4 regions of the Pseudoduganella sp. R-32 genome follow, and region 4 is predicted to be linked to each of the others. Evidence: predicted binding sites of a transcription regulator. Region 4 holds the regulator's gene; each other region holds the start of a gene.

Region 1 (7,821 bases), 2.0 Mb from region 4:
CCCGCGCGGCGCCTATGCGCTGCAAGCCTATTACTTCGCGGCCCACGGCATGGCCGCGCTGATGTACGACAAGCGCGGCGTCGGAAAATCCACCGGTGAATTCAACAAGGCCACCATGGAGCAGTTGGCCGACGATGCCATCGCAGGTATCGAGCTGCTCGGCAAGCGCAGCGACATCAAGGCCGGCGCGATCGGCACCTGGGGCCACAGCCAGGGCGGCTGGCTGGCGCCGCTGGCGGCGGTACGTTCGCAAAAGGTCGCCTTCGTGATTGCCCAAGCCGCGTCGGCCGTGCCGCCTGCCGAGCAGGAGGTGTACCGCATCGAGAACTCGCTGCGTGCGCAAGGCTTCAGCGAAGACGAAGTGAGGGCCGGCGCCGCCTACCAGGAAAAGCTGATGCGCTGGGTGACCAGCCGCGGCGCGAATAGGGCCGAATTGCTGGCCGCGGCGCGCGCCGGCGAGAATGCGCGCTGGGCCAGCCAGGTCGAAATTGTGCCGGATACCTTGAAGGAGAAACCGAGCGAGACCAGCACGGCCTTTTACAGCTACGATCCGCTGCCGGACCTGAAGAAACTGGAGGCGCCCGTGGTGTACATCCTCGGCGAGAAGGACGCCTTCGTTCCCGTGCATAAGAGTGCGGAATTGTTCCGGCAGACGCTGGATGCGAGCGGCCACAAGGACCACCAGGTCTGGATGCTGCCGCGCGCCGCGCACGGCTTGTGGGAAACGGATCTCGATGGGGGCAGCGCATATATCAATTCCACGCACTGGGCGCGCGAACACTATCCGCGCATGACGCAATGGCTGCGCGAGCGCGGCTTTATCACACACTAGAGGAGTATTGAATGGTCAAGGCGATACGCATGTCCCGCACCGGCGGGCCGGAAGTGATGGAATACGTCGATGTCGAAACAGGGGCGCCCGGCCCCGGCGAAGCGACGGTGCGGCACGAGGCGATCGGCCTTAACTTTATCGATGTGTACTTCCGCACCGGCCTGTATCCGCAGCCGCTGCCGGGCGGGCTCGGACAGGAAGGCGCCGGCGTGGTGGAGGCGGTGGGCGAGGGCGTAAGCCATGTGCGTGTGGGCGACCGGGTGGCCTATGCCGGCCGTCCGAATGGCGCCTACGCGCAGGCGCGCAATATGCCCGCCAGCCTGCTGGTGAAGCTGCCCGATTCTATCGGCAGCGATACCGCGGCGGCCATGATGCTGCAAGGGATGACGGTGCAATACCTGTTCCACAGCGCGACGCCGCTTAAGGCGGGCGACACGATTCTGTTCCATGCGGCGGCCGGAGGCGTGGGCCTGATCGCTTGCCAGTGGGCGCGTGCCTTGGGGGTGAACCTGATCGGCACCGCCGGTTCGGACGAAAAGGTGGCGCTGGCGCTGCAACATGGCGCCGCCCACGCAATCAACTACAACACGGAAAATTTCACTGAGCGGGTGCGCGAGATCACCGGCGGCAAAGGCGTCTCCACGGTGTTCGATTCGATCGGCAAGGACACCTTTATCGGTTCGCTCGATTGCCTGCGCCCGCGCGGCATGATGGTCAGTTTCGGCAATGCGTCCGGGCCGGTCGCCAATTTCTCTCTGGGCGAACTGGCCTCGCGCGGCTCCCTGTTCCTGACACGGCCAGCGCTGGGCAATTACACGGCGACGCGTGCTGACCTCGAGTCTTGCGCGCAATCGTTGTTCGACGTGGTGGCGCGTGGCGACGTGAAGATCGAAATCAAGCAGCGGTATAATCTGGCTGACGTAGGGCAGGCGCACCGCGACCTTGAGGCGCGCCGCACCACGGGTTCCACCATCCTCTTGCCTTGATATCGCTATGACCGACCAGAACCGCCCAGCCGACGATGACGACGGTACCCCGAAATTTGGACGCCTGCTGATCGTCCTGCTGAGTGCCGTAGCCTTGATCGGTTTCATCACGCTTGCCAGCGAAGCCTATTACCGCTGAACTTCAAATACTCGATGTCGAATTTCTTTACACTAAGGAACTTTGCCATTCACATAATTGGCATTACCATGGAGTAATTGCCATTGCGGTCAATAGTTTACTGATGAGTTATTGAGTTTGGCATAATTCTTGCTTGCGTTCCGCCGGGACATTTGAATTTCAAGGAAGAATTATGAAGAACGCAATGTTGGGCAAAGTATTGCAAAGTTTCACGGCCGTGGCGGCCTTGCTGCTGGTGGCGGCCGCCCACGCCGGTCCGGTCAACCTGGTACAAAACGGCGGCTTTGAACTGACTTCCAATGGCAATGGCCAGGTGGACTTCAATACCTCCGTGTCTGGCTGGTCTGCGCCCGGCGGATACAATTTTGTCTTTGCTTCCGGAACCGCAGACACCACCGGTGCCGTGTCCTGGTTCGTTGGCCAGAACGACGTTCCCCTGAAATTGTGGGGCGCCAATAACGGCGGCGCCAACGCGCTGGCAAGCAGCGCCAACGGCGGCAACTTCATCGCCGCCGACGGCGCCTACGGCGTGGTCGCCATCCAGCAGGCGATCAGCGACCTGGAAATCGGCACCACGTATATGCTGCGGTTCGAATGGGCGGCTGCCCAGCAGTGGGGCTTCTTTGGCGAGACCAGCGAAAAATGGAGCGTGAGCATCGACGGCAACACCTTCGAAACCGCCACCTACAACAACCAGAGCCAGGCATCGAGCGGCTGGATGCAGGAGGCGTTCACGTTTACCGCCAAGTCCAGCGGCAGCTTGCTGTCCTTCCTGGCCGCCGGAACGCCGGAAGGCCACCCGCCGTTTTCCCTGCTTGACGGCGTTTCCCTGTTTGCCATCGACACGCCGGACAACGGTACCCCGCCTGCCGAAGTGCCGGAGCCTGCCAGCCTGCTGGTCATGCTGACCGGACTCGGACTGCTGGCACTGGCGCTGCGCCGTCGTCGCCAGCCTTGAGCTGAAGCCCTGCCGTGACAGCCTTGGCTGAACAGGTCCTGCGGCTGGCAGTGTGGCTGTGCGTGCTGTGCGCCATCTTTCTGCCGCTGGAACGCTATCTCGCCGTGCGCCAGGCGCAGCCCGGCGAGCGCCAGCGCTGGCCGGACCTGTTCTATTATTTTGCCAACAGCATGCTGCCGATGCTGGTGCTGGCGGTGCCGCTGGCGCTCGTTGCGCAATTGTCGCGCGCACTGGTACCAGTCGCGGTGCCGGAGACGCTGGCGGCTTTGCCGCTCGCGCTGCGCCTGCCGCTGGCACTGCTGGTCGGTGACGTCGGGGCCTACTGGTCGCACCGCCTGGCCCACCGCTGGCCGCTGCTGTGGCGCTTTCACGCGGTGCACCATAGCGCTGCCCACGTCTACTTCCTGACCAATACGCGCGCGCATCCGGTCGATTTGCTGTTCACGCGGCTGTGCAGCCTGCTGCCCCTCTACGTGCTCGGACTGGCAGGCCCAGGCGCGGCCAGCGCGACGCCGGTCGCGGTAATCCTGGTTGGCAGCGTGTGGGGCTTTTTCATCCATTCGAATATCCGGGTGCGCCTGGGGCCGCTGGAGTGGCTGCTGTCGAGTCCGGCCTTCCACCATTGGCACCATACGCGCCATAACCATGTCGACCGCAATTTTGCCGCCATGCTGCCGCTGCTGGACCGGGTATTCGGCACCCACTACCTTCCGGGCCACTGGCCGGCGGAATATGGTAGCGATACCGCCGTTTCCAGCCAGCTAGGCGGGCAACTCGCCGCACCGTTTTCGCCGGCCATGCCGGCCGTCACGTCAGACCGAACTGAAAGTTGATTTGTCAAAATGCCTTACCAAGAAATTCCACCGAACTGGCGCAGGCTGAAGCGATGACCGGGCGCCGTCGCTTAACCCTGCAAGTCCTTGGGCTGTTTGCCGGCTGGTGGCTGTCGTTGGCGCTGGTCCTGGCTGCTCCCGCGCCTGCGTTGCCTGCGTCAGCCGCGGCCGCGCCAGGCTTCAGCCTTGATCCCTCTTCAGCCTTGCATAAAAAAGCCGAGAACAATAACTGGCTCGGCATCCATGACCAGGTCCAGTCGCGCCACCAGCAACTGCTGACCTCGCGCACGCTGACCATCATGCTTTACCTGCTGTGGGCTGTGATTGCGCTGGTGCTGGTGTACACCGTGCGGCACTATTACTTCACTTTCAACCGGCTGTACGGCGCCCAGCGCCATCCCTACCTGGATGTCGACAGCGGCAACTGGCCGAGCGTGACGGTGCTGGTGGCTGCGCATAACGAACAGGCCGTGATTGCCGATTCGCTGCGCGCCCTGCTGGAAGTAGACTACCCGCGCGATCGCCTGCGCATCATGCCGGTCAACGATCGCTCGACCGACGACACGCGCCGCATCATCGACGAGATCTGCGCCGCACATCCGGGCCGCATCACGCCGTTCCACCGCGGCGGAGGCAAGCCGGGCAAGGCGGCCGCGCTGAAGGATGCGACTGCACAGGTTAACAGCGACATCCTGATCGTGTTCGATGCCGACTATGTGCCGGGACGCGGCCTGTTGCGCCAGCTGGTGGCGCCATTCTTCGACCCGGAGGTTGGCGCCGTAATGGGCAGGGTAGTGCCGCTGAACACCGGCAGCAACCTGCTGACCCGCCTGCTGGACATGGAGCGCTCCGGTGGCTATCAGGTCGACCAGCAGGCGCGCATGAACCTGTCGCTGGTGCCGCAATACGGCGGCACGGTCGGCGGCGTGCGGCGCATCGCGCTAGAAGCAATCGGCGGCTGGCGCGAAGACGCGCTGGCCGAAGACACCGACCTGACATATCGCTTGCTGCTAAGCGGCTGGAAAACCGCCTACCAGAACCGCTCCGAGTGCTACGAGGAAGTGCCGGAAACCTGGCCGGTACGGGTGCGCCAGATCATGCGCTGGTCGAAAGGCCACAACCAGGCTGCTTTCCGCTATGCGGGCGCACTGCTGGCCAGCGACAAGGTAGCGCTACGCGAAAAGCTCGACGGCATGCTGCTGCTGGGCGTGTTTGCCATGTCGCCGATCCTGCTGGCCGGTTGGATACTGGCCATCATCCTGTTCTATTTCGACGCCAACCACTGGCTGACGGGCGTGCTGGCACTGTTCTGCCTGATGTCCTACAGCGCGTTGGGCAACTTCGCCGTCTTCTTCGAGATCGGCGCCGCCGTCTACCTGGACGGCAGCCGCGAACGTATCCGCCTGATGCCGCTGAATTACTTCGGCTTCCTGGTCAGCCTGCTTTCCATCACCATCGCCACCTTCAGGCAGGTGCTGTTCGATGGCCTGTTCCGGCGCAGCCTGGAATGGGACAAGACCGCGCGTTACCGCCAGCCGGAGCCAAGGCCATGAGCTGGATCGTATTGTTTCTTGCTTGCCAGGCGCTGCTGTTCCTGCTGCCCTTGCTTCCGGCGCTGCTTGAATGGCGCGTCCGGCGCGACGCGCAGCCGCTGAAAGTAGTGCGCGACTACGATGGCAATATCAAACACTTCGCCAACCGTTTCCGCCAGTTCCTCACTGAGCAGTTTGCCGAGTTGGCACAGACCAGCGGCTCCGCCACCGTGCCGCGCAACGGCCGGCTGGCAACGGGCGACCGCTACCAGTTGGTGGGCGCCGATGGCAAACCTTCGATCACCGAGCAGGAGCGTGTTGCGCAGGCGGTAGACCAGATGGTGCTGGGTACGGGCGCGCTGGAACTGGGCCAGGGGCTGCTGTACGAAAAGGAAGTGTTTGCCGCCGGCGCGATTCGCACCGGCAGCGAAAACTCGTTCCGCGCCCTGCTGGCGCGCGGCGAGATCGTGCTCGGCGAGCAGTGCGACGTGCTGCGCTGGGCGCACAGCGATACCCGCTTTACCGCCAGCCGCCGCGCGCGCCTGTTCGGCCGGGTGTCTGCCAGCCAGGAACTGGTGCTGCATGGCGACACCCGCTTTGGCCGCATGCATGCGCCGCTGATCCGCTTCGGCGATGCGGCGCCGGCGCCGCTGCCGCAACCGACCAGCCGCGCCACGCTGGAGCGTCCGGCCGTGCTGCTGGACGATGCCGCCGGGCGCTGGTTGGCAGGCGGCGACCTGCACCTGCCGGAAGCCTGTTTCCACCATGGCGACCTGGTCGCGCGCGGCAGCATGACGGTCGGCGCGTACGCCATGCTCGAAGGCAGCGTCAAGTGCCACGGCGACCTGCACATTGGAGCCGGAGCGCGCATCGAAGGTGCAGTGGTCTGCAGCGGCGATATGTTCATTGGCCCCGGCTGTACGATCCGCGGCCCGCTGGTCTGCGAAAAGACCATCCGGATCGATGCCGGCACGGTGCTCGGGGCGGACGGCGCGGAAACCACCGTGACCGCCATTGAAATCCGCGTGTGCGAAGGTGCGGTAGCGCATGGCACCGTGTGGGCGAGGGAGCTCGGCTACGTCGTTCCCTCCACAAGCATTAACTGACACAGGAGCCATTTTGAGCGCAAACAGCATCCTCCTTTGCATGGGCACGCGGCCCGAGATCATCAAGATGGCGCCGGTCTACTACGCGCTGAAGCACGAGGGACTGGAGCCCTTGCTGCTGCATACCGGCCAGCACGAAGACATGGCCGACCCGATGTACCGCTTCTTCAAGATCCTGCCCGACTTCAGCTTGCCGCTGCAGCGCACGTCCGATGCGCTGCATCACCTGTCGGCCATGTTGCTGGAAAAGCTGGGCGCAGCCTTCGAGGCAGTCAAGCCCGCAGCAGTGCTGGTGCATGGCGATACCGCCAGCGCGGCCATGGCGGCACTGGCGGCGTTCTACCAGCATATCCCGGTGGGCCATGTGGAGGCGGGCTTGCGCTCGCACAACCGCTTCAATCCGTTCCCGGAAGAGCAGAATCGTGAGCTGATCGGCAGGCTGGCGGACTGGCATTTCGCACCGACTGAAAACGCGCGCCTGAACCTGTTGCGTGAAAACGTCGGAGGCGACCGTATCCATATGGTCGGCAATACCATTGTCGACGCAGTGCGCCTGGCAACCACCGACCCGGAGCTGGCAGGCAACCCGGATGAATTGTCCAGCGACGAGCTGCGCGGCCTGCAGGAGGTGGCGGCAGGGCGGCGCCTGGTGTTCATCACGGCGCACCGCCGCGAAAACCTGGGGCAGCCCCTGCTGTCGATTTCGACCACGGTGCGCAAGCTGTTGCTGTCTGACGAAGACCTGGTGATCGTCTGGCCGGTGCACAGCAATCCAAAGATCCGGGCGACGGTCGATGAAGTGTTCACCGACCTGCCGGAAGAAGTATCGGAACGCATCTTCCTGACCCGGCCACTGAACTATTCGACCACGCTGCAACTGCTGCGCCAGTCCTGGCTGGTGTTGACCGATTCCGGCGGCATCCAGGAAGAAGCGGCTTGCCTGCACGTGCCGGTGCTGATCCTGCGCGAAACCACCGAGCGGCCGGAACTGGTGGCCAGCGGCGGGGGACGCCTGATCGGTACCGATGGCGCAGCCATTATCGAGGCCGTCGATGCGCTGCGCGCGGACGCCCATGCTTATTCGGCAATGCGTGCCGCCCCCAATCCCTTCGGCGACGGCTTTGCCGCCGCACGCATCAAAGACATCATGATACGGAGTATGAATGACTCGTAAGTTACGCCTGCCTTTCATTGGCCTGGCAGCCTTGCTGGCGGCCGGGCAGCCTACGGCCCAGGCCGATAACACCGGCACGGTTGAAGCAGGGGTGCTGCACCATAGCCTGAGCGACGGCTTTGGCACCTGGAACCAGCAATTCGTGCGGGGCTCGCTGCGGACCTCCGACGCGACGGTGTGGAATGCGGACCTGGTGAATGCACGCCAGTTCGGCGCGCATGGCGCCCTGGTAGTGGGCGGCGTCACCCACGTCTTCAATGA
Region 2 (7,821 bases), 840 kb from region 4:
GCCAGCCGCGTTGAGGTACAGGATATGGCCGCCGCCATCGACGATGACAACGGCCGATGCCAGCAGGTCCAGCCCTGCCAGTTCAGCGGGCCGGATGCTGGCAGGGCTGTCTGGGGTCATTTTATATTGGCAAGCTCGCGCTTCAGCGCTTCCACGTTCGATTCCGCACGCGCGATGCTGTCCTTCAGGCCAGTTACGCGCTCCTGGTACTTGGCGGCGTTGCGCTCGTCGGCCCGGCGTTCAGGTTCGCCGTTGTTGAATTCCTTGCGCAAATCCGCCAGCTTACGGTTTTCGGTGTTGAGCTCATCGGTCAGGATGGCGCGGCGGTCGGCATCGCGGGCTTTCTGTTCCGAGCTTTCCACGCGTGGGAAGTTGGCTGGCGCTACGGCAGGTGCGGACGGCGTCGAGCCGCGGCGCGCGCCGCCCGGCGCGGGAATGGTGGCGCCCGGCAGGTCCAGCGTCTTGCAGTTCTTCCCCTTGCGGGTATCGGTCAGTTCCTTGCGGCCATCGGCATCCACGCAGAGAAAAATTTGCTGCGCCTGCGCTGCGCCACTCACGGCCAGCAACGCCAGCCCATGTAATACGAGAGTGCGAGTGTTCATGCCCCGACTATACAACATCCGAAAAAAAACGCGAGGAAAGCAAGCTGCTGGCCTCGCGCTTTTGTTGACTGCCGGTTAATTCCGGCAATCGTCCCCTGATTACAGGGAGTAGTACATGTCGAACTCGACCGGGTGAGTGGTCTGGCGCATGCGGGTCACTTCGGTCATCTTCAGTTCGATGTAGGCATCGATCATCGAATCGGTGAACACGCCGCCGCGGGTCAGGAACTCACGGTCCTTGTTCAGGTGATCCAGGGCTTCTTCCAGGGATGCGCAGACGGTTGGGATCAGTGCATCTTCTTCCGGTGGCAGGTGGTACAGGTCCTTGGACGCTGCTTCGCCTGGGTGGATCTTGTTTTGCACGCCGTCCAGGCCGGCCATCATCAGTGCAGCGAAGCACAGGTATGGGTTGGCCAGCGGGTCCGGGAAGCGGGTTTCGATGCGGCGGCCTTTTGGATTGGCCACGTGTGGAATACGGATCGAAGCCGAACGGTTGCGTGCGGAGTAAGCCAGTTTCACTGGAGCTTCGTAGCCTGGCACCAGGCGCTTGTACGAGTTGGTGCCAGGGTTGGTGATCGCGTTCAGTGCCTTGGCGTGCTTGATGATGCCGCCGATGTAGTACAGCGCGAAGTCGGACAGGCCGGCATAGCCGTCGCCGGCGAACAGGTTCTTGCCGTCTTTCCAGATCGACTGGTGCACGTGCATGCCGGAGCCGTTGTCGCCAACCACTGGCTTAGGCATGAAGGTAGCGGTCTTGCCGTAGGAGTGGGCAACGTTCCACACCACGTATTTCAGGTTCTGGGTCCAGTCGGCGCGCTCGACCAGGGTCGAGAACTTGGTGCCGATTTCGTTCTGGCCGGCGCCGGCCACTTCGTGGTGGTGCACTTCGACCGGGATGCCCATCGATTCCAGGATCAGGCACATTTCGGAGCGCATGTCCTGGAAGGAGTCGACTGGAGGCACTGGGAAGTAGCCGCCCTTCACGGTTGGACGGTGGCCGGAGTTGCCGCCGTCGATGTCCTTGTCGGTCGACCACGAAGCTTCGTCGGAGTCGATCTTGACCATGGCGCCGGACATGTCGATCTTCCACTTCACGGAGTCGAAGATGAAGAATTCTGGCTCTGGGCCGAAGTAGGCGGTGTCGCCCAGGCCGGAGGATTTCAGGTAGGCTTCAGCGCGCTTGGCGATGGAGCGCGGGTCGCGGTCGTAACCTTTGCCGTCCGACGGTTCGATCACGTCGCACTGCATGAACAGGGTGGTTTCTTCGAAGAATGGGTCGATGTTGGCGGTCGCAGGATCCGGCAGCAGGATCATGTCGGAAGCTTCAATGCCTTTCCAGCCGGCGATGGAAGAACCGTCGAAAGCGTGGCCCGATTCAAATTTGTCGATGTCGAAATGGGACACAGGCACGGTTACGTGCTGTTCCTTGCCACGGGTATCGGCGAAACGGAAGTCCACGAACTTGACTTCGTGCTCTTGTACCATCTTCAGAACGTCTGCGGCGGTCAGTGCCATTACATATCTCCTAAGTGAAAAAACTGCCGCGACCACTTGGGTGCGGCGAACGCTGGTGGTACATTAAGCAGATATCATGCCAGCCAATTCCATGCTACCAACACGCAAAAGGCGCACCATGCGGGTGCATCTGCCGATTATCGCACCACTGTGGTGCATATTTGCACCAATTGAAGCAAATGCATCGTTGTGGTGCAGTCATCATAAAGGAAAAACCATGAGTTCCACCGCCGAAATCCTCGACCGTGCACGCAAACGCGACACTTCCCTGCCCTATGCCGGTGCGGTGACCCCGCATGAGGCATACGAGCTGCTGAAATGCGATCCGCATGTGCGCCTGGTCGATGTGCGGACCAATGCCGAGCGCGATTGGGTGGGGCGCGTGGCGATTCCGGCCGAGCAGCATCATGCTGCGCAGTGGAACGTCTATCCGGGCGGGACGCCCAATCCTGACTTCCTGGGCCAGTTGGCGGCGGCGGTGCCTGGCAAGGACACAGTGATTGTGTTCCTGTGCCGTTCTGGCGTGCGTTCGCGCCATGCGGCCAAGGCGGCGACCGAGGCCGGCTACACCCAGTGCTACGACATCCTGGAAGGCTTCGAAGGCGACAAGGATGCCGAAGGCCACCGCAAGAACGTGGGCGGCTGGTGCAAGGCAGGCCTGCCCTGGGCGGGCGCGTAAGAATTAAATGGGCATCGGGATAGTTCAATATCGCCGATGCCCATCATCTCTCCGGTGTAACTGCCGCCTATCCGATCCGCGGCTTCTGGGTTAAAGCGCGTAGTTCAAACGTGCATAGACAAAGCGCCCCGAGCGGCCAAACGGCGAGTAATTGGAATATGGCGCATTGCCGGTGCCATTCAACAACGCTGGATACGGATCCGGATACTGGTCGAACAGGTTCTCCGCACCCAGCGCTGCAGTCAGGCGCTGCGTGATCTTGTAGCGCCCTTCCACGTCAACCAAAGTCTTCGGCGTCATCCAGTGATCGCGTGCCGGATTTGCATCCGGTTGCAACACCTTGCCGTAGCGCGTGGCGCGGAAGGTGCCACTCCAGTTGCCCAGCGTATGGTTTACGCTGGCTGTGAACTTGGTCTGCGGCGTGCCATGTTCAAAGGTCAGCACGTTCACGCGGTCAAACAGCGGGGGCGCAGGATTCAGCGCGGCCAATTGCGCAGTCACCGGCACCTTGGTCACTTCGGTCTTGGTGTAATTGCCCGCCAGAGTGAAGTCGAACTTGCCCACGTTGCCTGCATTCCATGGATAGTTGGCCACCACGTCCACGCCGCGCGTCGTCGTGTTCACGCCGTTGATGAAGAAGCGCCCGCCGCCGATGCCGATGAAGCCCAGCGATGTCAGGTAGTTCCGCACATTGTCCTGCAGCAGGTTCTCAGACAACACGATGCGGTCACGGATCTTGATCTGGAACGCATCCACCGTCAGGCTGGCCTTGCCCATCTTGCCGACCGCGCCCAGCGAGAAGTTGGTCGACTTTTCGGCATCGAGCGGCTTGGCGCCCAGCGCCACTGCAGCCGGATCACTAGGCTTGAAGGTGGTGATGTCGTATGGCACGCCGCCAACGAAGTTGGTCGCCGTGGAGGTAAAGAACTGCTGCTGCGGCGACGGTGCGCGGAAACCATTTTGCGCCGAACCGCGCAGCGCAAACGATGGCGAGAAGTTGTAGCGGGCCGCCAGCTTGCCCGACCAGTTGTTGCCGAAGTCCGTGTAATGCTCGCCGCGCACTGCGGCCGATGCCAACAGGTTCTGCGTCAGGTTCGCTTCCACGTCGACATATACCGAGTAGGCCTTGCGGTTGGCATCCGATTCATCACTCGGACGGAAGCCTGGGAAGACCTGCGAACCGGAAGCCGTAGGCCGTGGCGTTTGCGCCGCCGGCGGCGGCAGCGGCGGCAGCGTCACTCCACCGTTACGCCAGGAGTCAGGCTCGCCAGCATGCAGTGCGTAGCCTTCGCGACGCGCTTCCGCGCCAACGGCCACGTTGAGCGGCGACGACAGGCCTACTTCGTACTGCCGCACGCCAGACAGGTTCAAGGTGAGCTGGTCGTATTTGAAACCGCCTGCATCGAAGACAGTCTTGGAGGACGGGCCAAGGGAACGGTTCAGCGTGTTCTCGATGGTGAAGTCCATCCGGTTGTCGCCGTAAGTCACGGATGCATCCATGTCCCACTCGCCGGCGGTCCAGGTGGCGCCGAAGGCGGCACTGAAGTCCGATACTGCCGGCGCGATGATCGGCAGGAAGCCATTTGGATAAATCTCGATCGTATTGTTGTCCTGCTGGGCGCGGCGGAAGAAGCCGCCCGAACGCGCATCGCGGTCCTGGTAGCTGGTCCAGCCATACAGCTTGACGCCGCCTGCCAGGTTGTAGCCGGCGTTGGCGAAGAAGGTACTCTGCGTCAGCTCAGGCTCGCCGTACCAGGCGTTGAAGCGGTTGAAGTTCGCTTCGCGCGGATCGAAGGCGCCGTTTACCAGCGGATATTGCTGGCGTACGTCCCAGCCGGAACGCTCGGTATGATCCTGCCGCTTGCGCTCCAGCGCGAGAGTCAGGAAGCCGCTTTCGCCCAGCTCCATGCCTTTCCACAGGCTGAGATTGAGCGTATTGCCGTCCTTGCGCTTGCGCGAATCTTCAACGCCCCAGGTGGCGCCGGCCGGCGGCGTGCCTGGATTGAAGTTGTACTCGGTATCGCGACGGCCATAACTCACGCTGGCTTCGCCGCCGGTGCGATCGGTGCGCAGGCGCACGTTGATCACGCCGGCAATCGCGTCAGAGCCGTATTGTGCGGACGCGCCATCGCGCAGCACTTCAATGGTCTTCACAATACCGGCCGGGATGGTATTCATGTCCACCGCTGCCGAACCGCGGCCGATAGTGCCATTCAGGTTCACCAGCGATGAAGTGTGGCGGCGCTTGGAGTTGACCAGCACCAGGGTCTGGTCGGGCGCCAGGCCGCGCAGGGTGGCCGGGCGGATGGTGTCGGTACCGTCGGCCAGGCCCGGACGCGGAAAATTCAATGAAGGCAGCGCCACGGACAGCGCTTGTGTCACTTCCGGCACACCGGCATTCTTGATGCTGTCGGCGCTGATGACGTCCACCGGTGCGGTGGTATCGAGCACAGTGCGGTTGGAGACCCGGGTACCGGTCACCACCACCGTCGCGGTTTCGCCGGCGGGCGCTTCCTGCGCCCATGCGGCATTGGTGAAAAGTGATGCAACTGCGATTGCCAGAACCTGTTTTTTTGGTGCCATAGCTACCCCTTGTTGTTAAACCAGTTTCACTCCCCGGCTTATCTTTGAGGTAACTGTAAGCAACTGTCAATTAAGGGTCTCGCGGATACAACACTTTCAAGGTGTTTTACGTGTTTGTACGTAGCTTCTGCCGCACGAACTCGATGTGGTTGCGCAAGCCGTAGAACTCATCGGCAAAGGATAGCGGCACGGTGAGACGGTTGACCCGTTCTTCGATCTGGTCCAGGCGGTGCAGCAGCTCATCGCGCGGCTTGCCCTCATCGACACCTTGCTCCACCGAGCGCAGTTGTCCATACCAGCGGTAGACGCGCGAGCGGATGCGCCAGACGTAGATCGGCGGCACGACTTTCGACAGCGGCAGGATCAGGGCGCCGGCGGCCAGCACCACCACCCACAGGCGATCGAACAGGTTGGCCAGCCAGAAGGTCATGTAGCGCTGCAGGAATGGCGGGCCATCCTTGTAGAACTTGGCCGCTTCCCGCGCGACCGGGATCTCGGTATAGCGCGGTGAAGGGAACTGGCCCTGCTGCTGGAACCAGCCCGCCCCGCTATGGATGCCGCTGGCGGCCTGCACGAACAAGTCGATCAAGGCCGGGTGCAAGTCTTCGCGCGCCACCAGGGTGGCGGTTGGTGCGATCAGGTGGTAGTCGCGAGCCGGCAGGTCGCGGCCCAGGTCGACGATGCCGCGCGGCAGGGTGACATGGGTCAGGAACGGCAGCCGGCGCGCATAGGCTTCGGCCTGGGTGAAGTTGAACAGCTTGATCCCGGGCGTCATCAACAGCATCTGGATCAGCGGGTCGTCCGGTGCCGCTGCGAATACCAGGGCATCGATGCGCCCTTCCAGCAGTTCCACCGTGGCGGGCGTGTTTTCCAGGTCGCTGGCGATGATGTCGCCGTTGTGGACGCCGTTAATCTGCAGTACCTGGCGGAACAGGCGCGGCACGCCGCTGCCTTCGGGGCCGAGGTTGACCTTCAGTCCTTTGAGGCGGGTCAGGCTGTTGACGGCTTTCTTCTCGCGCATGAAGAGCCACACAGGTTCGGTGAACAGGCTGCCCAGCGAGACCAGGCCGGTGCGTTCGGCTTCGGCTTCGTTGGTGGAGCCGCTTTGCACGAAGGCGATGTCGGTTTCGCCTTTGTTCAGGTGCTGCAGGTTTTCCTGCGAGCCCTGGCTTTGCTGCAGGACGACCTTGATGCCGTGCTTGGCCATCGCTTGCGCGTAGCGCTTGCCGATGTTTTCGTAGGCACTGTTTTCCTGGCCGGTGGAGAGCTTGACCACGCGCGGCGGGGTGGGGTCGATGATCCAGTAGGCCAGTGCGCAGGCGCCGGCGATCAGCAGGATGGTGGGGGCGAACGAGACCAGCAGGTCGCGCAGGCTGATGCGGGTGAACTTGGTGATGAGTTTCATTCGCGCATTTTAAACCGGTAACCCGGTGTCTGACCCGCAGGGTCAGACACCGTCAGTGCGGCGGCCGCTGACGGGGTTTGAGGCTTTTGACTTTCGACGAAGATCAACGGCGCACAACCCAAGCCCTCGGCCTGGAGACCCAGGTTTACCGGTTTAGCGCGCGCCGCAGGCGCGCAGCGGCGCGGCGGGAGCTGCAGCGGAAGTCGCCGCCACCAAAGCCGCCGTGGCCACCGGCTGCACGCCGCCCGGCGCGCCAGCCGCCATCGCTGTGACCACCGGCGCAGCCTTCTGCGCATTCGGCTCGATCAACGGCATTAGCGAAGGCGCCAGCACCGTCAGCAGCTGCACCGGTAGCGCCGAGGTGAAGTCATAATTCTTCGACTCCGGCCCATGCACATAAGCCGTCATCGAGCCGAAGAAGCGTTCGCCGATATTGAACACGAAAGTGGCCGAGCGGTTCACGTAACGCGACTCGATCAGGCGCCCGCCCGCCGCGTACACGTCAAAGCGCTGGTCGCCGGTACCGGTCTTGCCGCCCACAGGAATGATCTGCCCGTCCGACCCGACGAAAGCGGACTTCACGCGCCGCGCCGTACCATCCGACACCACTTCACGGATCGCGTCGGCCACGGCACGCGCCACTTCCGGCGTCAGCACCTGCTCGTTAGTAGAGGACTTGTTGCGCGCCACCGTCGTTTCATACGGCGTGCCTGCCGCGAAGTGCAGGGACTCGATGCGCTGGGTAGTCTTGCGCACGCCGCCGTTGACGATGATCCCCATCATCTCGGCCAGTGCGGCCGGACGATCGGCCGATGCGCCCAGCGTGGTCGCATACGATGGCACCAGCGAATCGAAGGGATAGCCCATCTTCTTCCACTGGCGGTGGATGCCCATGAAGGCCTCCATCTCCAGCAGGCCGGCGATGCGCTTGTCCTGCGCGTACTTGTGATGGGTCTTGAACAGCCACTGGTAAACCTCCTGGCGCTCCTTCTCGCTGGCGGCCACCACGTCGGACAACGAAGCCCCTTCGTTCTGGT
Region 3 (7,821 bases), 2.8 Mb from region 4:
GCTGGACAACCTGGCGGAGCTCGATTTGCTGGAAAAGAAGGTACCGCTGGCGCGACAGCGCTACACCGCCGCGCTGGAGCGCCAGCGCAATAGCCTGCCCTTGATGATGGCGCTCGCCAAACTCGAGTCAAGGCAAGGCAACGCCGCAGCAGCGATCAGCTGGCTGGAGCGGGCCATTGCGTCCTCCCCCGATGCGGCTGCCCCCGTGCAGGCGCTGACAGCACTTTACTTGCGCAACGGCCAGGCAGCCAAGGCACTCCAGCAAGCCCAGCGCTTGCAAGCAGTTCGCCCAAACGAACCGGCCAGCCTTGATTTGCTGGCGCAGGCAGCGGCGGCCAACGGCCAGCACAAGCTGGCGCTCGAAAGCCTGCAGAAGCTGGCGCTTCTCCGCCCCGTCGAGCCCGAAGTGCAACTGCGTATTGCACGCAGCGCGCTCGCCCTCGGCCAGAAAGGACCCGCTTTGCTGGCTGCACGCAAGGCCGTCGCGCTCGACGCGAGCCGGGAAGATGCCCTGCTGCTGGTGAGCGCGCTGCTGCTCGATAACCGCGCATTCGACGAGGCCCGCAAACTGGCCCGCTCGGTGCAGCAACGTCAGCCTGATTCCGGCATGGGCTTCAAGCTCGAAGGCGATGCCTGGCTTGAAGAAGGCAAGGCAGCTGACGCCGTGGCCTCGTATGAGCGTGCTTTCCGACTGCAGAGCAGCGGGCCGCTATTGATCGCCCTGCACCGCGCCTTGCTGGCAGCCGGAAAGGCTGAGGCGGCGAGCCAAAGCATGCGCGACTGGCTTGGGCAACATCCCTCCGACCAGGCAACCAGGCTCTACTATGCGAGTCATTTGCTGCAGCAGGCCCAGTTTGGCGCCGCCCAGCGCGAGTACGAAATCATCCTGCAACGCGACCCGGACAATGTACTTGCCTTGAACGACCTGGCCTGGACGCTGCTTCATACCAAAGGCGGGGACGCGGTGCGGACCGCCGAACGGGCCTACCAGCTTGCCCCGCAAAATCCGGCAGTAGCCGATACCCTGGCCTGGAGCCTGGCCGAAAGCGGCAAGCCGGCGCGCGCCTTGCCTTTGCTGAAGAAAGCACTGGAAACTGCGCCGACAGCCAGCGATATCCGGCTGCATTACGCCCACGCGCTGTTCCGCAGTGGCGACAAGCGGGCCGCGCGCAGCCAATGCGAACAATTATTGGCAGTCCAGGGTTTTGCGCACAGGGCAGAGGTCGAGGGCTTGCTGGCGAAGATGTAAGGTGTCGGCCTAATTTACGCCTGAGCGCGCCGCCCCTTGGCGCCGGCGCTGGCGCGTTCCTTGCAACGTGGGGCTTATCCATCACTGGGAGCACACCATGTTCAAGAGCGTACTTTGCAAGGGCACAGCCTGGCTTTCGGCCATGGCGATCGCCGGAACCGCCGCCGCAACCCCGCTCGCCCCGTTTGTGCTGCACACGCCGGGCGCGGTCGAAATCAAGTTCAGCGGCTACCTGGCCCGCAGCGGCGACACCGGCGCTTCGCCCGGCATCCACGAAGCCAGCTTCGGTGCAGGCTATATGACCAGCATCCATGAACTCGGCAACCCCGCCAATCAGCTTTGGCGCAGCGGACAGGACAACCAGAGTATTTCCTTCTTGATGTATGGTGCCGGCGATGCCGCAGTGCTCCCGGTGGCTGGGTCGTCGGCACACCAGGTCTTCGGCACCGGTTGCACCCATCTTGCCTTCGGTTGCGACGGCAAGATCCACCTCGACTTCTACCTCGATAAACTGAGCGGCGGAACCAACCCAGGCTTTGGCATTGGCGGCATCAAGGCCTCGCAACGCCAGGGTTTCAGGCAACTTGGCGGCATTACCGATGGCGAGCTGTTGATGCGCTGGGAGTTCGTACCGGGACTATCGCCCACTACGCCAGGCGGAACGCCGGTCACCCTGGTGCAACAGCTAAGCGGCCTCACCTCGCCTTCGTCCGGCTTTGGCAGCTTCCTGGCGCGTTGCACGGGCGGTCCGGCATGCGGCTATTTCACCAGCGGTATGCAGCAAGGGGGAGCTGACTTCTATGGCACCAATACCATGACCAGCATCCTGGCCCTGACGGCCATTGGCCAGAATGGCTGGTCAGCCCGCCTGTCCGATCCGGTGATCGCCCAGGTGGCGCTGGGCCAACCCTCCACCCTTGCCTTGCTGCCGATTGGCGCTGCCATGCTGTTCCTGCTACGCATGCGCCGTCAGCGCGGCTGGTAACGGCCCGGGGCGATGATGTGCTGCGGATCAAGCGCCGACTTGATGCGGGCCACGGTGTCCCAATACGTATCGTGGCCGCTGTCCAGGGCCCCCACCGATTGCGGACCCACGCGATAGGGAATGTATCCAGCGCCCATCAGCCGTGCAAACGAGGCATCGTAGCATTGCCGGGCGCGCGCCGCCTCCGCCGCATCTTCCTGGTCAAAGCAGATGGTCAGCACGCCGCCCAGTGCACGCTCGTTGATCATGCTGAAGGTTTCAAACAGATCGAAGCCATGGCTAGCAAACAGCGGCTCGACCAGCGAGTGCACGTGCAACAAGTCGGTGCCGCGCATCGGCAGCACGGGTGCCAGCCACATCATTCCGCAACCGTCGCGCGCCGGATTGGCGCCCAGTGGGAATCCCTGAGGCAGGCCACCTCGGCGACGCCAGTAGGCGCCTGCCAGGAAGCGGCCATCCGGAATGCCGCGGTTCATGTTCAAGAGGGAGCGGCCAAGGTCGACCTGCGCCGACAACCGCGATCCGAGCCTGCCTTTTCCCATCAGGCGGGCCGCGATGCTTCCGAGTGCCAGCGTGCGGTCATCGATAAAGCGCAAGGTGGCCAGCCTGCCAATGGCCGCCTGCAGGGCACGGCGCGCATCGGCCACCTGGGCCGGCCGGCCGTAAAGCGCAGCTGACACAGTCCAGGCGCCGATCCCGGCCTGCCGGCACAGGCCGGCGCGCAATGGAAGCGGCAGCGGCGGCCCTTGCGGCGCCAGCGACGCTGGGAACACCATTCCTCCCGACAGCACGCGCAAATCGTTCCCGATATGGACCACGCTGGGCAATGTGCCGTCCAGGCGCAGTGGGCGCAGCGCATCCACAACTGCGGCGATGCCCTCGAAGCCGGGGACGCTCGCAACCAGGTGGCTTACCACTTCCGTTTGCGGCATCAGCCAGAAGCCGAGGCTGGTAATAATGCCGAAGTTCGATTGCGTGAACAAACCGTCCAGCCATGGCCCGACACCATACGGGTAAAGGTGGGCGGCACTGGCGTGGGCAAAATGGGCGAAACCAGTCTCGAGCGTGTCGCCGCTGGCCAGCACGATGCGCATGCCGGCTACATGCAGCATGCGGTTGCCATAGGGCGTATGGCCGAAGCCGCGCTCCAGGATGTTGCCGACGAGGCTGGTATCCGGCCCGGCGCCGGTACAATCCATCCACAGGGGAAGTTGCAGCTCCGCCAGTTGACCGGCGAGCTGGGCCTGCGTGACGCCGGGCTCGATCACGGCATAGGCAAGGTCCGGATCGATCTCAAGAATGCGGTTCATCCCGCCCAGGTCCACGATGACCTGGCCTTCGCTGCTTGGGTTGGCGTCGCCGTATCCCCAGTTGCGGCCGGTACTCAGCGGATACAGCGGGACGCCAAATTCGCCGGCACTGCGCACCACGGCCACCACCTCACCGTGCGATAGCGGACGCAACACTGCAAGGGGCGCGACGGGCTGGCCCGAGGTGCTGGCAGTGTACGGCGCAAGTTCGCTGGGCGAGGCAAGCACCCGGGCTGGACCAAGCAGCAGGCGCCAGGCCTGCAGTGCGGGTTGGAGGTTCGCCATCTCAGTCCCTCCCCTCGCGCAAGCGGACCGTAATACCGGCCTCATCTTGCGGCGAGAAAAAGAAGGGGTAGAAGGAACGTTCGTTAGGCACCGATTCCATGCGCCCGCCATAGAGCCGTATCTGCTCCGCCATGTGCGCCAGGTCCAGCCGCAGCAGCACCGCCGGCGCGCCGACCCGGCTGCAGTGCCGCTCCGGCGCCGCATCGCGGAAACCCAGCATGCGCTTGTAGAACCTGACATGGCGCGGGTTGACTTCGATCACATAATCCGTGCAACCGTGCAGGTTGTGCGCGTACACATAGGAGATGTGGATCAGCGCTGCAAACACGCGCATATTGACATTGCGGTCGATGGCCAGCCGCGCCGGTTCGCACAGGCGTCGTCCCTGCTCCCGCAGTGCGGACAGGATGTCGCCAAAGTTTTCATCGGCCGGCAGGCCAATGTCGGGGTCGTCAAGGCACAGCGACATGGTGCCAACCGTATCACCCCGGCTATCGGCCGCCAGGGTGATACGGTTGGGTTGGTGGGGGGCGTTGGGATCCACTTCATAGCCGCGCCAGCCATACATCTTTTGCAGCAGCACACTGGCCGCTTCGCGTTTGCCGGCCGAATTGGCCAGCCGGATATGGAAAAGCTGCTGGTCGATCGCGTGCAACGGCTGCTCGCCGCCAGCGTTCTCGTCAATCAACAGGGAAACAATGGTGTCGTCGTCCACGGTGCGTCCTCCTATCGGTATAGGGCTTGGATGCTCGGGCTGGCCCAAGGTTCCGCACGCGTCGGATTTCTTTTCACGGGCCGCGGCCAACGGGGCGCCACGGCATGGCACGGATGCTGCTCATACGACCATGCCGGCAAACCTGCCGCAATCCAATCGGGAGATCCACGCTATGACTACCTTGCGCAAGTCTTTACTGGCAACTGCCGCCTTGCTGGCGGCCAGCCTTGCCAGCGTACCGGTCCAGGCCTCCACCTTTGCCTCGGCCATCCTCGACATCAACAACTTCAGGCTGCTCCACTCCAACGGCACCGCCTACAGCACGACCGACTTCACGATCTTGCAGGGTACCAACGATGCCCATGCAACTGCTTCGCTGAACGGCGTCTTCGCGAACGGAACCTCGTCGATCCCGATCCTGCTCGGTGTCCCGAACGTGCCGCATCAATGCATGGGCGCCCCCTGCGGGGGCCTGGGCGAAAACAACTTCACCCCGCTGCCCAGCCCGCCGCCAGTGCCAGGCACTTTCGGCTATGCCGACCAGGACCTGACCGGCGCCTCCATTACCATCGGCGCAGCGCCGGCCGGGGCACACGCCCGCACGCGGGCCGATGCCTCGACCGCCCTGAACGCCATCGCATCGGGCAATTCCGACGTCGGTACCTCGACCACCTTCCAGTTCACGCTGGGAGCAGCCGACACCATGACTGTGTCGTTCGACGCAACCGCCTTCACCCAGGCTTATGTGTCGCCCGGATCGGGACCGGACGCCAATGCCAATGCACGGCTGTCGTGGTCCATCAACATCATCGACCTGACCACCCAGGGCCGGATCTTCGACTTCGCGCCAGACGACCTGAACGCATTCAGTGTACGCAGCCGCACGGATGGCAGCCCTGGCATCCTTACGTACACCTTTGCGACCCTGCCCGGGGTGCCGCTCACCAAGGTGTCGCCTTTGCTGACAGCCGGCACCAGTTACCAGATCACGATCCAGCACAACACTCTGGCCAACGCCCTGCAACAGGAGTTGCCGGAGCCGGATTCGCTGGCCGTGCTCGCTGCAGGCATGCTGGCGATGTCGGTTGCGCTGCGCCGCCGCAAATCCTGAGCACTTCTTGACAGGCCTCAACGTTCGGGCGGGTTCGCCAGCCAGGCTGGAATCCCGCCCATATAATCCAGAGGACCGAGGCGTATCACCAGGGAGCGCAGCATGGAGCATCTCTTCAGCCAATTGCTGTCCGGCCTGAAAGGCATCTGGAAGCACCGCTGGGCGGGATTCAGCATCGCCTGGGTGATTGTGCTGATAGGCTGGGCCAAGGTCTACTCCCTGCCCAACGAGTACCAGAGCACGGCCCGCGTGTTCGTCGATACCCAAAGCATCCTGAAGCCGCTGATGGTGGGCATGACCAGCATGCCCAACGTCGAGCAGCAAGTCGCCATCATGAGCCGGACTTTGCTAAGCCGGCCGAATATCGATCGGGTATTGCGCATGGTGGACCTGGACGTGCGCTCGGTGTCCGCACGCGACCACGATGCGATGGTCGACGATATGCTGAAGCGGATTCACATCAACGGCACCGGCACCTACGATATCTACACCATCGGCTACACCCACTCCGACCCGCGCCAGGTGCGCGACGTGGTGCAGGCCTTGCTGTCGATCTTCGTGGAAGGCAGTTTCAAGGGAAAGAAAGGCGATTCCGAGAAGGCGGTCCAGTTCATCGACGAACAGATCAAGAATTACGAAGACCGCCTGCTCACGGCGGAGAACGCCGTCAAGGAATTCCGTCTCAAACACAACTACCTGCTGCCGCGCGAAGGCCAGGATTATGGCGGCAAGCTGCTGACCGCGAACGACGCATTGGCCAGCGCCCAGCTGGAGCTGGCCGAGGCCGAACAGGCGCGCAAGGCCATTGAAGCCCAATTCGGCGGCGACGAGCCGCTGCTTGCGGGCGTCGGCACGCCGGGCGAGGTATCCGAGCTCGACTCGCGCATCAGCGCCTTGAACAAGAGCCTCGATGCCCTGCGCATGCAATACACCGACCTGCATCCCGATGTCGTGGCAGCCCTGCGCCTGATCGCCCAGCTTGAAGAGAAACGGCGCGAAGAGCGCCAGAAGCAGGCTGACCCCGGCGACACAGCGCGCCAGTACAACCCCTTGTTCCAGCAAATGAAGGTGGCTTTGGCGGAATCGGAAGCGCGGGTGGCCGCATTACGGGCGCGTGTCGAGGCCATGCAACAGCGCCAGGCGCAGCTCCAGGAGCAGCGCAATGCCGTGCCCGAACTCGAGTCCCAGCTCGGCCAACTGACACGCGACTACCAGGTGAACAAGGAAAATTACGAGAAGCTCGTTGCGCGCCGCGAGGCAGCCAAGCTGTCGGGGGAATTGACAACCACCACAGAAATGATGAGTTTCAAGATCATCGATCCGCCAACCATGCCCCAGCGCCCCATCGGCCCCAACCGCGCCCTGTATTACAGCGCAGTGCTGGTCGCCGGCCTCATCGGTGGCGCAGCGGCAGCGCTCGGGCTGTCCGAACTGCGCCCCACGTTCCTGAGCCCGGCCGATTTGCGCGCTGCGACCGGCTTGCGGGTGCTCGGTACCATTGGCATGAACTGGACCGATGAAGAGAAGCGCCGGCATGCGCGCGACCGCCTGGGTTTCAGCGCCGGCAGCGCCTGCCTGTTGCTCGGCTATAGCGGCGTGATGGTGTTCACCCTGTTCTACCAATAGATGGAGGCCCCATGCAATTACCGCCCAACCTGCTGGAACTTGCACCGCCGACCGAACTCGGTTACGCCGACATCAACCTGGTCCGGATGCGGCAGCGCGGAATGGTGACGCATGAGAGCGGCCGCACTTCCGTCGCCGAGGACTTTCGGATCGTCAAGCGCCACTTGCTCAATGACGCGCGCTCCGGCGGCGCCAACGCCATCCCGCACGGCAACCTGATCGTCGTCACCAGCGCCCTGCCGGGAGAAGGAAAGACCTATTGCGCGGTCAACCTGGCAATGAGCATTTCCATGGAAAAGGATGCACGCGCGCTGCTGGTGGACGCCGACGTGGCGCGCCCGTCGGTACTGAAAGTGCTGGGTTTGCAGGCTGAACGGGGCCTGATGAATGTGCTGCTCGATGGCAGCGTGGAATTGTCCGACGTGATCATGCGCACCAATGTTCCGTCGCTGACCTTGCTGCCTTCCGGTCCCGCCAGCCGCCACGCGACAGAACTCCTTGCCAGCCATAATATGAGCCGCCTGCTGGAAGAGCTCGCCA
Region 4 (7,821 bases):
AGGTGGCGCAAGGGGTGCGCCCAGGCCGGCCAGCATGGTTCGAAGAAGCGCTCCACCATGGCGGGCGTCACTTCGGCCAGCGTTGCGGGATTCCACTGCGGCTGGTTGTCCTTGTCGATCACCAGGGCGCGTACGCCCTCGAAAATCTCGCCGTGTTCGAAGTTGCGGCGCACCAGGTTGCGCTCCATGCGCAAGCAGTCGGACACGCCCAGCGACGCGCCGCGCTTCAGCAGCTCGTGGGTCACGCTCATCATCAGCGGCGAGCGCAATTCCATTGCCTTCAGCGATTTCTGCGCGAAAGGCGTGCTGTCGCCTCGCAGCGAATCCATGATGGCGGGTACCGAGCCCGCCGAGAAATGCTGATCGATCAGGGCACGCTGCGCTTCCAGTTCGCTGTCGCCGGCGAAGGCGTTGTGCGGGCCGGCAAAGACCGCGACAGCATCGCGCAACGATTTGCCGGGCGTCGACTCGAACAGCTTGGCCAGTCCGGCCAGTTCAGTTTCCGGCACGAAGTAGTCAGCCAGGTCGAGGTAGAGCGCATCCGCGGCGCCGACCGTCAGCCCGGTGAGGCCGAGCCACATGCCAAGCTGGCCCGGCGCATGCGACAGGAAGTGACTGCCGCCCACGTCGGGAAACAGGCCGATGTTCACCTCGGGCATCGCCATCCTGGTACGGCCCGTGACGATGCGCACGCCGCACTCCGGCCCGCCCTGCGCGATGCCCATGCCGCCGCCCATCACCACGCCATCCATCAGCGCCACATAAGGCTTGGGGTAGAAATGGATTAAATGGTTCAGCGCATATTCTTCGGTGAAGAAGTCCTCCAGCAGCGCGCTGCCGCCTTGCGTATTGCCGCGGCCGACGTCGTGGAAGAAGCGGATATCGCCGCCTGCGCACAGCGCGCGTTCGCTGCTGCTGCGCACCACGACCGCCGCCACCGACGCATCGTCGCGCCATGCCAGCAGCGCCTGCGTCATCGCGCGCACCATGTCGAGGGACAGTGAATTGAGGGTCTTGGGGCGGTCCAGCGTGATGAAGCCGGTACCGTTGGAGAGTTGGGTGTGTACGTGTTCGCTCATGCAAATATTCTAACGCACACTGGTCGCAAAAAAGGGCGCCAATTGCGCCCTTTGGTGTGCTGCACGGCCAGTCCTTTACATGGCGGTGGGTGGTGCCTCATACGTATCCGGGAAATGCTTGATGGCCGCATGACTGTGGTTCTGCACACGGTCCTTGTATTTCATGACCTGGCGATCCAGTTTATCAATCAGGGTATCGATGGCGGCGTAAAGGTCTTGCGACAGGCTTTCGACGTAAACAGTTTTGCCAGACATGCGCAGGTTGATTTCGGCTTTCTGGCGTTTCTCTTTCTCGGTGAGGTTATCTACAGTCAGGATGACAGCAATATCGATTACTTGATCGAAATGGCGCTTGACTCGTTCCAGCTTGTTCTGCACGTACTCGCGAATGGCTGGGGTCACTTCGACATGATGTCCACTGATGGTGAGATTCATACACACTCCTAAAGATGATGTCGCTCTCGAGTTCGTGCACGCCGAAACGCACAGAGGAACCCATGCACTGCACTACAACGATTTGCGGAGGCTAACTGGAGGGATCTTCAACGCTTCTCGATATTTGGCAACAGTCCGTCGCGCAATCACCATGCCTTGTTCACCCAGCATGTCCGCAATCTTACTGTCGGATAAAGGATTTTTCGGGTCTTCTGCTCCTGTCAATTGCACGATCAGTGCCCGTATCGCAGTCGAGGAAGCCTCCCCCCCGGCTTCGGTCGCGACGTGGCTACCAAAGAAATATTTCAACTCAAACATGCCATGCGGGGTGAGCATATATTTTTGAGTTGTTACGCGAGAAATAGTGCTCTCGTGTAGTCCCAGTGTATCAGCAATTTCACGCAACACAAGGGGTCTCATGGCCACTGCGCCATGACTGAAAAAGTTCTTTTGTCTTTCTACTATCGCTTCCGCGACGCGCAGGATCGTGTCGAAGCGCTGGCGCATATTCTTGATCAACCACTTGGCCTCCTGCAGCTGGCCATTCATCTGCGACTCGCTCTTGCCTTGCTTGAGCAGGTTGGCATACAGCGCGTTCACGCGCAGGCGCGGCACCACGTCGTTGTTCAGGGTGACGATCCAGCCGCCGCGGCCCTTTTTCACGATCACGTCCGGCACCACGTAGTCTGACTCGCCTGACGCAAATTCGGCGCCCGGATGCGGGTTGCACTGGCGGATCACGCACTGTGCTTCGCGCAAGTCTTCATCGTCGCAGTCGAGCGCTTTCTTCAGCTTGGTGAACTCGCGCTGGGCGAACCAGGTCAGGTGCTTCTCGACGATGGTCAGCGCCATGCGGCGCGTCACCAGCGGCACGCCGGGCATGCGCCTGATCTGCAGCGCCAGGCATTCGGAGGCATTGCGTGCGGCGACGCCGGGCGGATCGAAGCTTTGCAGCAGCACCAGGCTGCAGCGCAGGTCGTCCAGTTCGATTTCCAGCTCGGGCGGCAGGCGCTCGTGGATTTCTTCCAGCGGCTCTTCCAGGTAGCCGTTCTCGTCCAGCGCATCGATGATCAGTTCCATCAGCGCGCGGTCGCGCGGCTCCTGCACGGTGACGCGCATCTGCTCGAGCAGGTGTTCGCGCAGCGTGCAGCCGGAAGCTTCCAGTTGCGGGCGGCTGTCTTCGTCGTCGGCGGATTTGCTGCCGGCGCTGGCGCTCCAGTCGGCGTCGTCGCTGCCGTTGCCGGCTTCATGGTCGCCGCCTTCATAGGTATCGCTTTCGCCGGCAGCGGCCGGGGCTTCGCCGCCCTCGCCTTGCGGGCCTTCAGCCGAAGGCGTGGCGGGAGCTTCGGTGCCATTGCCGTTGCCCTGGCTGATGGCGCCATCGGCCAGCAGCCGTACCGAGTGGTCGAGCGGGTCGTCAAGGCGCTCCAGCATGGGATTGTCGCCAAGCAGCTGTTCCAACTCCTGGTGCAGCTCCAGCGTGGACAGCTGCAGCAGGCGGATGGATTGTTGCAGCTGCGGCGTCAGCGCCAGGTGTTGCGAGGTTCGCAGTTGCAGTGTTTGTTTCATGGCCTTCGTTTACATGCGGAAGTGTTCGCCGAGGTAGACGCGGCGAACGGATTCGTTGGCAATGATGTCGTCCGGGCGGCCCGAGGCCAGCACGGCGCCCTGGTTGATGATGTAGGCGCGGTCGCAAATGCCGAGGGTCTCACGCACATTATGGTCGGTGATCAGCACACCGATATTGCGCTCCTTCAGGAAACGCACAATACGTTGGATTTCGATCACGGCGATCGGATCCACGCCGGCAAACGGTTCGTCGAGCAACACGAAGCGCGGGTTGGTGGCCAGGGCGCGCGCAATTTCCACGCGGCGGCGCTCGCCACCCGACAGCGACAGGGCCGGGTTCTCGCGCAGCTTCTCGATTTGCAAGTCGGCCAGCAGCGATTCCAGGCGCTGCTTGATTTCCGCCTTGGGCAGAGGCTTGCCGTCCACCTTCTGCAGTTCCAGTACGGCACGAATGTTTTCTTCCACCGTCAGCTTGCGGAACACCGAAGCTTCCTGCGGCAGGTAGGACAGGCCCAGCGTGGCGCGCTTGTGGATCGGCAGGCTCGACACGTCGGTGCCGCCGATATCGATGGTGCCTGCATCGGAAGCCACCAGGCCGACGATCATGTAGAAAGAGGTAGTCTTGCCGGCACCGTTGGGACCGAGCAGGCCGACCACTTCACCGCAATCGACTTGCAGCGAAACGTCGTGCACCACCTGTCGCTTGCCATAGGTTTTCTGGAGGCCGCGCACGACCAGCGTGCTGGCGCAGTTATTTGCTTGCATGCTTACTTCTTCTCCGTCGGCGTCGCTGGGGGTTCGGTACGGGTCGGCTGGATCACCATGGTGCCGCGACCGCCGCCGGGCTTGCTCTCCCCGCTGGCCGAATTGCGCACGCTGAAAAATTCCTTGCGGCTGTCGTAAGAAATGAACTCACCCTGCACTTCGTCGTTCTGCTTGCCGCCTTCCAGGCGGCGGATGGTGGCCTTGTTGAACATCTTCACCAGTTCAACCTGTTCCTCGTATTCGATGCGGTCGGCATCGCCTTCCACCCACTGGTCGCCGGCGCCGTCGCGCTTCTGGCGGAAGGTGGCTTTCTTGCCGTCGCCAAACAGCGTCACTTGCTGGAAGCCCTCCGGCGTCTGCTTGACGTAGGCGCGCTCGGCCGTCATGGTCAGGGTGCCGCGGGTCAGCTTGACGCCGCCCAGCAGGATGGTAACCTGCTTGACGTCGTCGATGTCCATCGAGCCGTAGCTGATGTTGGTCGGCTTGTAGGAGTCGGCTTTCTCGGCCAGCGCCGGAGCGGCGACTCCCAGCAGCAAGGCTGCCGACAAGAGTAGTCGTTTCATGTTCATTCCTCAGTTATTGGTCCGCGGCCTTGGGCGGAATCTGCAGCGTGCCGTTGCCGGCCAGGTGCATTTCGCGCGTCGCATTATTGGCGCGCATGCTGTTGGCCGCAGCAGTCGTATCCCCCAGCCGCAGTTTCACCGGATGATCGGTTTCCATGCGGTCTTCGTCCGGGAAGATCACCAGCTTGTCCGATTCCAGGTGCAGCAGTTGCGATTGCGGCGATGCCGCGCGGTCGATCGTCACGCTGCCGTTCAGGGTGACGCGGCTGTTGGTGTCGTCCACGCGCGCCGTATTCGCCACGATCTCCATCGGCGGCTTCTCGCCGGCCAGGCTGTGCACGCGCGGATTGTCGATCTCGGACGAATCGTCGACCGGGCGGTGGGTCAGCTTGTCGCCGGCAATGATATAGCTTGGCTTGCCATCCTTGGTCATGCGCACGAAGGAGAAGTTATGGATGATGTAATCCGGCTCGTTCATGCGCTTGTCGGCCTGCATCTGTTCGTCCGCGCGGTTCAGCAGCTCGAGCAGGTAGAAGCTGCCAAGCGCCGCCAGCAGCACGAAGATCATGCCGATCGACAGGCGGAAGCGGTGGGCGGTCCTCTGGTTACGCATCGCTTGCCCTTACACCAGGAACTGGGCCATCACGCGGTCATAGCTGCCGCTGGCGCGCAGCACGAATTCGCAGGCCTCGCGCACCGCGCCGCGGCCGCCCGCAGCTTCGGTAATGTAGTGGGAGCGATCGTGCGCCTCCTTGCGGCCATTCGGCACGCTGACCGCAAAGCCCACACGGCTCAACAGCGGCAGGTCCACCACGTCGTCGCCGATGAAGGCAACCTGCTCTTCCGCCAGTCCCAGGTCGGCCAGCAAGGCCTTGAACGGGGTCAGCTTGTCGTGGCCGCCCTGGTGCACGTAATCGATGCCCAGGTCCTTGGCGCGTGCCAGCACGATCGGCGTGCGCCGGGCGCTGATGATCGCGGTCTTGATGCCCGCTTCCTGCAGCAGCTTGATGCCCAGGCCGTCGTGCACATTGAAAGTCTTGACCATTTCACCGTCGGCGCCATACGTCAGGCTGCCGTCGGTCAGCACACCGTCCACGTCAAAGATGAACAGGCGCACCCTGGCTGCACGGGCAAGCAGGTCTTCGCGTTCGAGCGTCATCAGATCACCTTGGCGCGGGTCAGGTCGTGGATGTGCAGAGCGCCAACCAGCGTGCCGTCGGCATCCACCACCAGCATCTGGTTGATGCGGAATTCTTCCATCACCGCCACGGCGTCCACCGCCAGCTGGTCGGGGCCGATGGTGCGCGGGTTCAGGTGCATCACGTCCTTGATGACGACCTTGCTGAAGTCCTGGACTTTTTCGATCATGCGGCGCAGGTCGCCGTCGGTGAAGACCCCGACCGGCTTGTTGGCCGCGTCGACGATGGCGGTCATGCCCATGCCCTTCTGGGTGATTTCCAGCAGAGCATCGGGCAGCCGCGTTTCCAGGCCCACGGCCGGGATGGCGCCATCCTTGCGCATGATGTCGCGCACATGCGTCAGCAAGCGGCGGCCGAGGGCGCCGCCAGGGTGGGAACGGGCAAAATCCTCTTCCTTGAAGCCGCGCAGGTCCAGCAGCGCCACCGCGATCGCATCGCCCAGCGCCAGCGTGACGGTGGTGGAAGCGGTCGGCGCCAGGTTCATCGGGCATGCCTCCTTGGCCACCGATACGTCCAGGTGCACGTCGGCCAGCCTGGCCAGGCTCGACGCCGGCTTGCCGGTCATGGCGATCACGTGGCCGCCCATGCGCTTGACCACGGGCAGGATGGCCATCAGTTCGGCTGCTTCGCCGGAATACGAAATGGCGATCACCACGTCTTCCGGCGTCACCATGCCCAGGTCGCCGTGCGCCGCTTCGGCCGGGTGCACGAACAAGGCCGGGGTGCCGGTCGAGGCCAGCGTCGCCGCAATCTTGCGGCCGATGTGGCCGGACTTGCCGATGCCGGACACCACGACGCGCCCTTTGCATTGAAGCAACAAGGACACCGCCCGGCCCACAGTTTCGTCGGTGGCCAGGCGCGCATTCAGCGCTGCCAGTGCGTCCGTTTCGATCTGCAGGGCCTCGCGCGCCAGTTCCAGGGCACGTGTTGCGGTCTTGGCATCAAAAGATTTCAGCATTGTTTTTTCATGGGTTAAACTCATGCCCGAAGTATAGCCGAATTAGATAAGCAAAAAACTTGCCAGACAAAACAAACAACGGATGTTCTCCCCCCTTGAACTGACCCTCCTCCTCCTCGGCAGCGCCGTCCTTGGCGTGGTTGCCTTCCGCATGATGCACCTGCCGCCGATGCTGGGCTACCTGGCTGTCGGCATCCTGCTGGGCCCCCATGCCATGGGGCTGGCCGAGCAAAGCCACGCGACGGAGTTGCTGGGCGAGTTCGGGGTGGTGTTCCTGATGTTCTCGATCGGGCTCGAGTTTTCCCTGCCCAAGCTGATGGCCATGCGCTCGATCGTGTTCGGGCTGGGCATGGCGCAGGTCGGCCTCACCATTGCCGCCACCATGCTGTTCGGCTGGCTCATCCACTTCCTGCTGCCGCCCTCGATCCAGCTGGGCTGGCAAGCTTCGTTCGCACTGGGCGGCGCGCTGGCGATGTCGTCGACCGCCATTGTAGTCAAATTGCTCACGGAACGCCTGGAGCTGGAGAGCGAGCACGGACGCAAGATCATCGGCATCCTGCTGTTCCAGGACCTGGCGGTGGTGCCGCTGCTGATCCTGATCCCGGCCCTGGCGCAGAATCCGGCCGACTTGCCCAAGACCCTGGGCCTGGCCGGGCTGAAGGCGGCCGTGGTGCTGCTCCTGCTGCTGTTTGTCGGCCAGAAAGTGATGCGCAAGTGGTTCACCATTGTCGTGCTGCGCCGCTCGCAGGAGCTGTTCATGCTCAACCTGCTGCTGGTGACGCTGGGCGCGGCCTGGATCACGGAACAGGCCGGCCTGTCGATGGCGCTGGGCGCCTTCGTGGCTGGCATGCTGATCTCCGAGACCGAGTACAAGCACCAGGTGGAGGAAGACATCAAGCCCTTCCGCGACGTGCTGCTGGGCCTGTTCTTCATCACCGTCGGCATGCTGCTGAACGCGCGCGTGGTGCTGGAAAACTGGTGGCTGGTACTGGTGCTGCTCACCGGGCCCGTGCTGCTGAAGTTTGCCCTGATCGCGGGCCTGGCGCGCCTGTTCGGCGCCTCCACCTCGACTGCCATGCGTACCGGCCTGGCGCTGGCGCAGGCGGGCGAATTCGGCTTCGTCCTGCTCAACGTCGTGGGCGGCATGAAGCTGGTCGACCCCTTCGTGGTGCAGGTGGTGCTGGCCTCGATGGTGCTGTCGATGCTGCTGGCGCCTTTCCTGATCGCGCAGTCGGACAAGATCGTGCTGAAGT

Evidence for each region. The regulator sigma-54, encoded in region 4, starts transcription at its own class of promoters, with help from an activator protein. The targets are predictions, from matches to a motif close to TGGCANGNAANCTGCTTT.
Region 1: a site for sigma-54 is predicted at 2,076-2,093, ahead of ACN9MU_RS26900 (PEP-CTERM sorting domain-containing protein). Genes of this name have one in related genera too.
Region 2: a site for sigma-54 is predicted at 2,182-2,199, ahead of glnA (type I glutamate--ammonia ligase). Genes of this name have one in related genera too.
Region 3: a site for sigma-54 is predicted at 4,650-4,667, ahead of ACN9MU_RS17325 (EDSAP-1 family PEP-CTERM protein). Genes of this name have one in related genera too.

What each region holds. Positions count from the first base shown of each region.
Region 1 covers NZ_CP183987.1:5,879,401-5,887,221, reverse strand. The annotation lists gene ACN9MU_RS26915 (alpha/beta hydrolase family protein) at 1-832, shown strand, start outside; gene ACN9MU_RS26910 (quinone oxidoreductase family protein) at 844-1,818, shown strand; gene ACN9MU_RS26905 (hypothetical protein) at 1,826-1,957, shown strand; gene ACN9MU_RS26900 (PEP-CTERM sorting domain-containing protein) at 2,130-2,915, shown strand; gene ACN9MU_RS26895 (sterol desaturase family protein) at 2,930-3,748, shown strand; gene ACN9MU_RS26890 (glycosyltransferase) at 4,048-5,301, shown strand; gene ACN9MU_RS26885 (polymer-forming cytoskeletal protein) at 5,298-6,386, shown strand; gene wecB (non-hydrolyzing UDP-N-acetylglucosamine 2-epimerase) at 6,400-7,560, shown strand; gene ACN9MU_RS26875 (YaiO family outer membrane beta-barrel protein) at 7,550-7,821, shown strand, end outside.
Region 2 covers NZ_CP183987.1:1,863,012-1,870,832, reverse strand. The annotation lists gene glnL (nitrogen regulation protein NR(II)) at 1-120, opposite strand, end outside; gene ACN9MU_RS08790 (DUF4124 domain-containing protein) at 117-602, opposite strand; gene glnA (type I glutamate--ammonia ligase) at 702-2,117, opposite strand; gene ACN9MU_RS08780 (rhodanese-like domain-containing protein) at 2,335-2,796, shown strand; gene ACN9MU_RS08775 (TonB-dependent receptor plug domain-containing protein) at 2,887-5,379, opposite strand; gene ACN9MU_RS08770 (TAXI family TRAP transporter solute-binding subunit) at 5,486-6,784, opposite strand; gene ACN9MU_RS08765 (transglycosylase domain-containing protein) at 6,938-7,821, opposite strand, start outside.
Region 3 covers NZ_CP183987.1:3,788,803-3,796,623, reverse strand. The annotation lists gene prsT (XrtA/PEP-CTERM system TPR-repeat protein PrsT) at 1-1,249, shown strand, start outside; gene ACN9MU_RS17340 (hypothetical protein) at 1,347-2,234, shown strand; gene ACN9MU_RS17335 (FAD-binding oxidoreductase) at 2,219-3,829, opposite strand; gene ACN9MU_RS17330 (N-acyl amino acid synthase FeeM domain-containing protein) at 3,831-4,544, opposite strand; gene ACN9MU_RS17325 (EDSAP-1 family PEP-CTERM protein) at 4,717-5,655, shown strand; gene ACN9MU_RS17320 (XrtA system polysaccharide chain length determinant) at 5,758-7,281, shown strand; gene ACN9MU_RS17315 (XrtA-associated tyrosine autokinase) at 7,293-7,821, shown strand, end outside.
Region 4 covers NZ_CP183987.1:1,022,584-1,030,404, reverse strand. The annotation lists gene ACN9MU_RS04815 (enoyl-CoA hydratase/isomerase family protein) at 1-1,079, opposite strand, end outside; gene hpf (ribosome hibernation-promoting factor, HPF/YfiA family) at 1,155-1,514, opposite strand; gene ACN9MU_RS04805 (RNA polymerase factor sigma-54) at 1,587-3,083, opposite strand; gene lptB (LPS export ABC transporter ATP-binding protein) at 3,093-3,848, opposite strand; gene lptA (lipopolysaccharide transport periplasmic protein LptA) at 3,851-4,411, opposite strand; gene lptC (LPS export ABC transporter periplasmic protein LptC) at 4,425-5,024, opposite strand; gene ACN9MU_RS04785 (KdsC family phosphatase) at 5,034-5,570, opposite strand; gene ACN9MU_RS04780 (KpsF/GutQ family sugar-phosphate isomerase) at 5,570-6,568, opposite strand; gene ACN9MU_RS04775 (cation:proton antiporter) at 6,651-7,821, shown strand, end outside.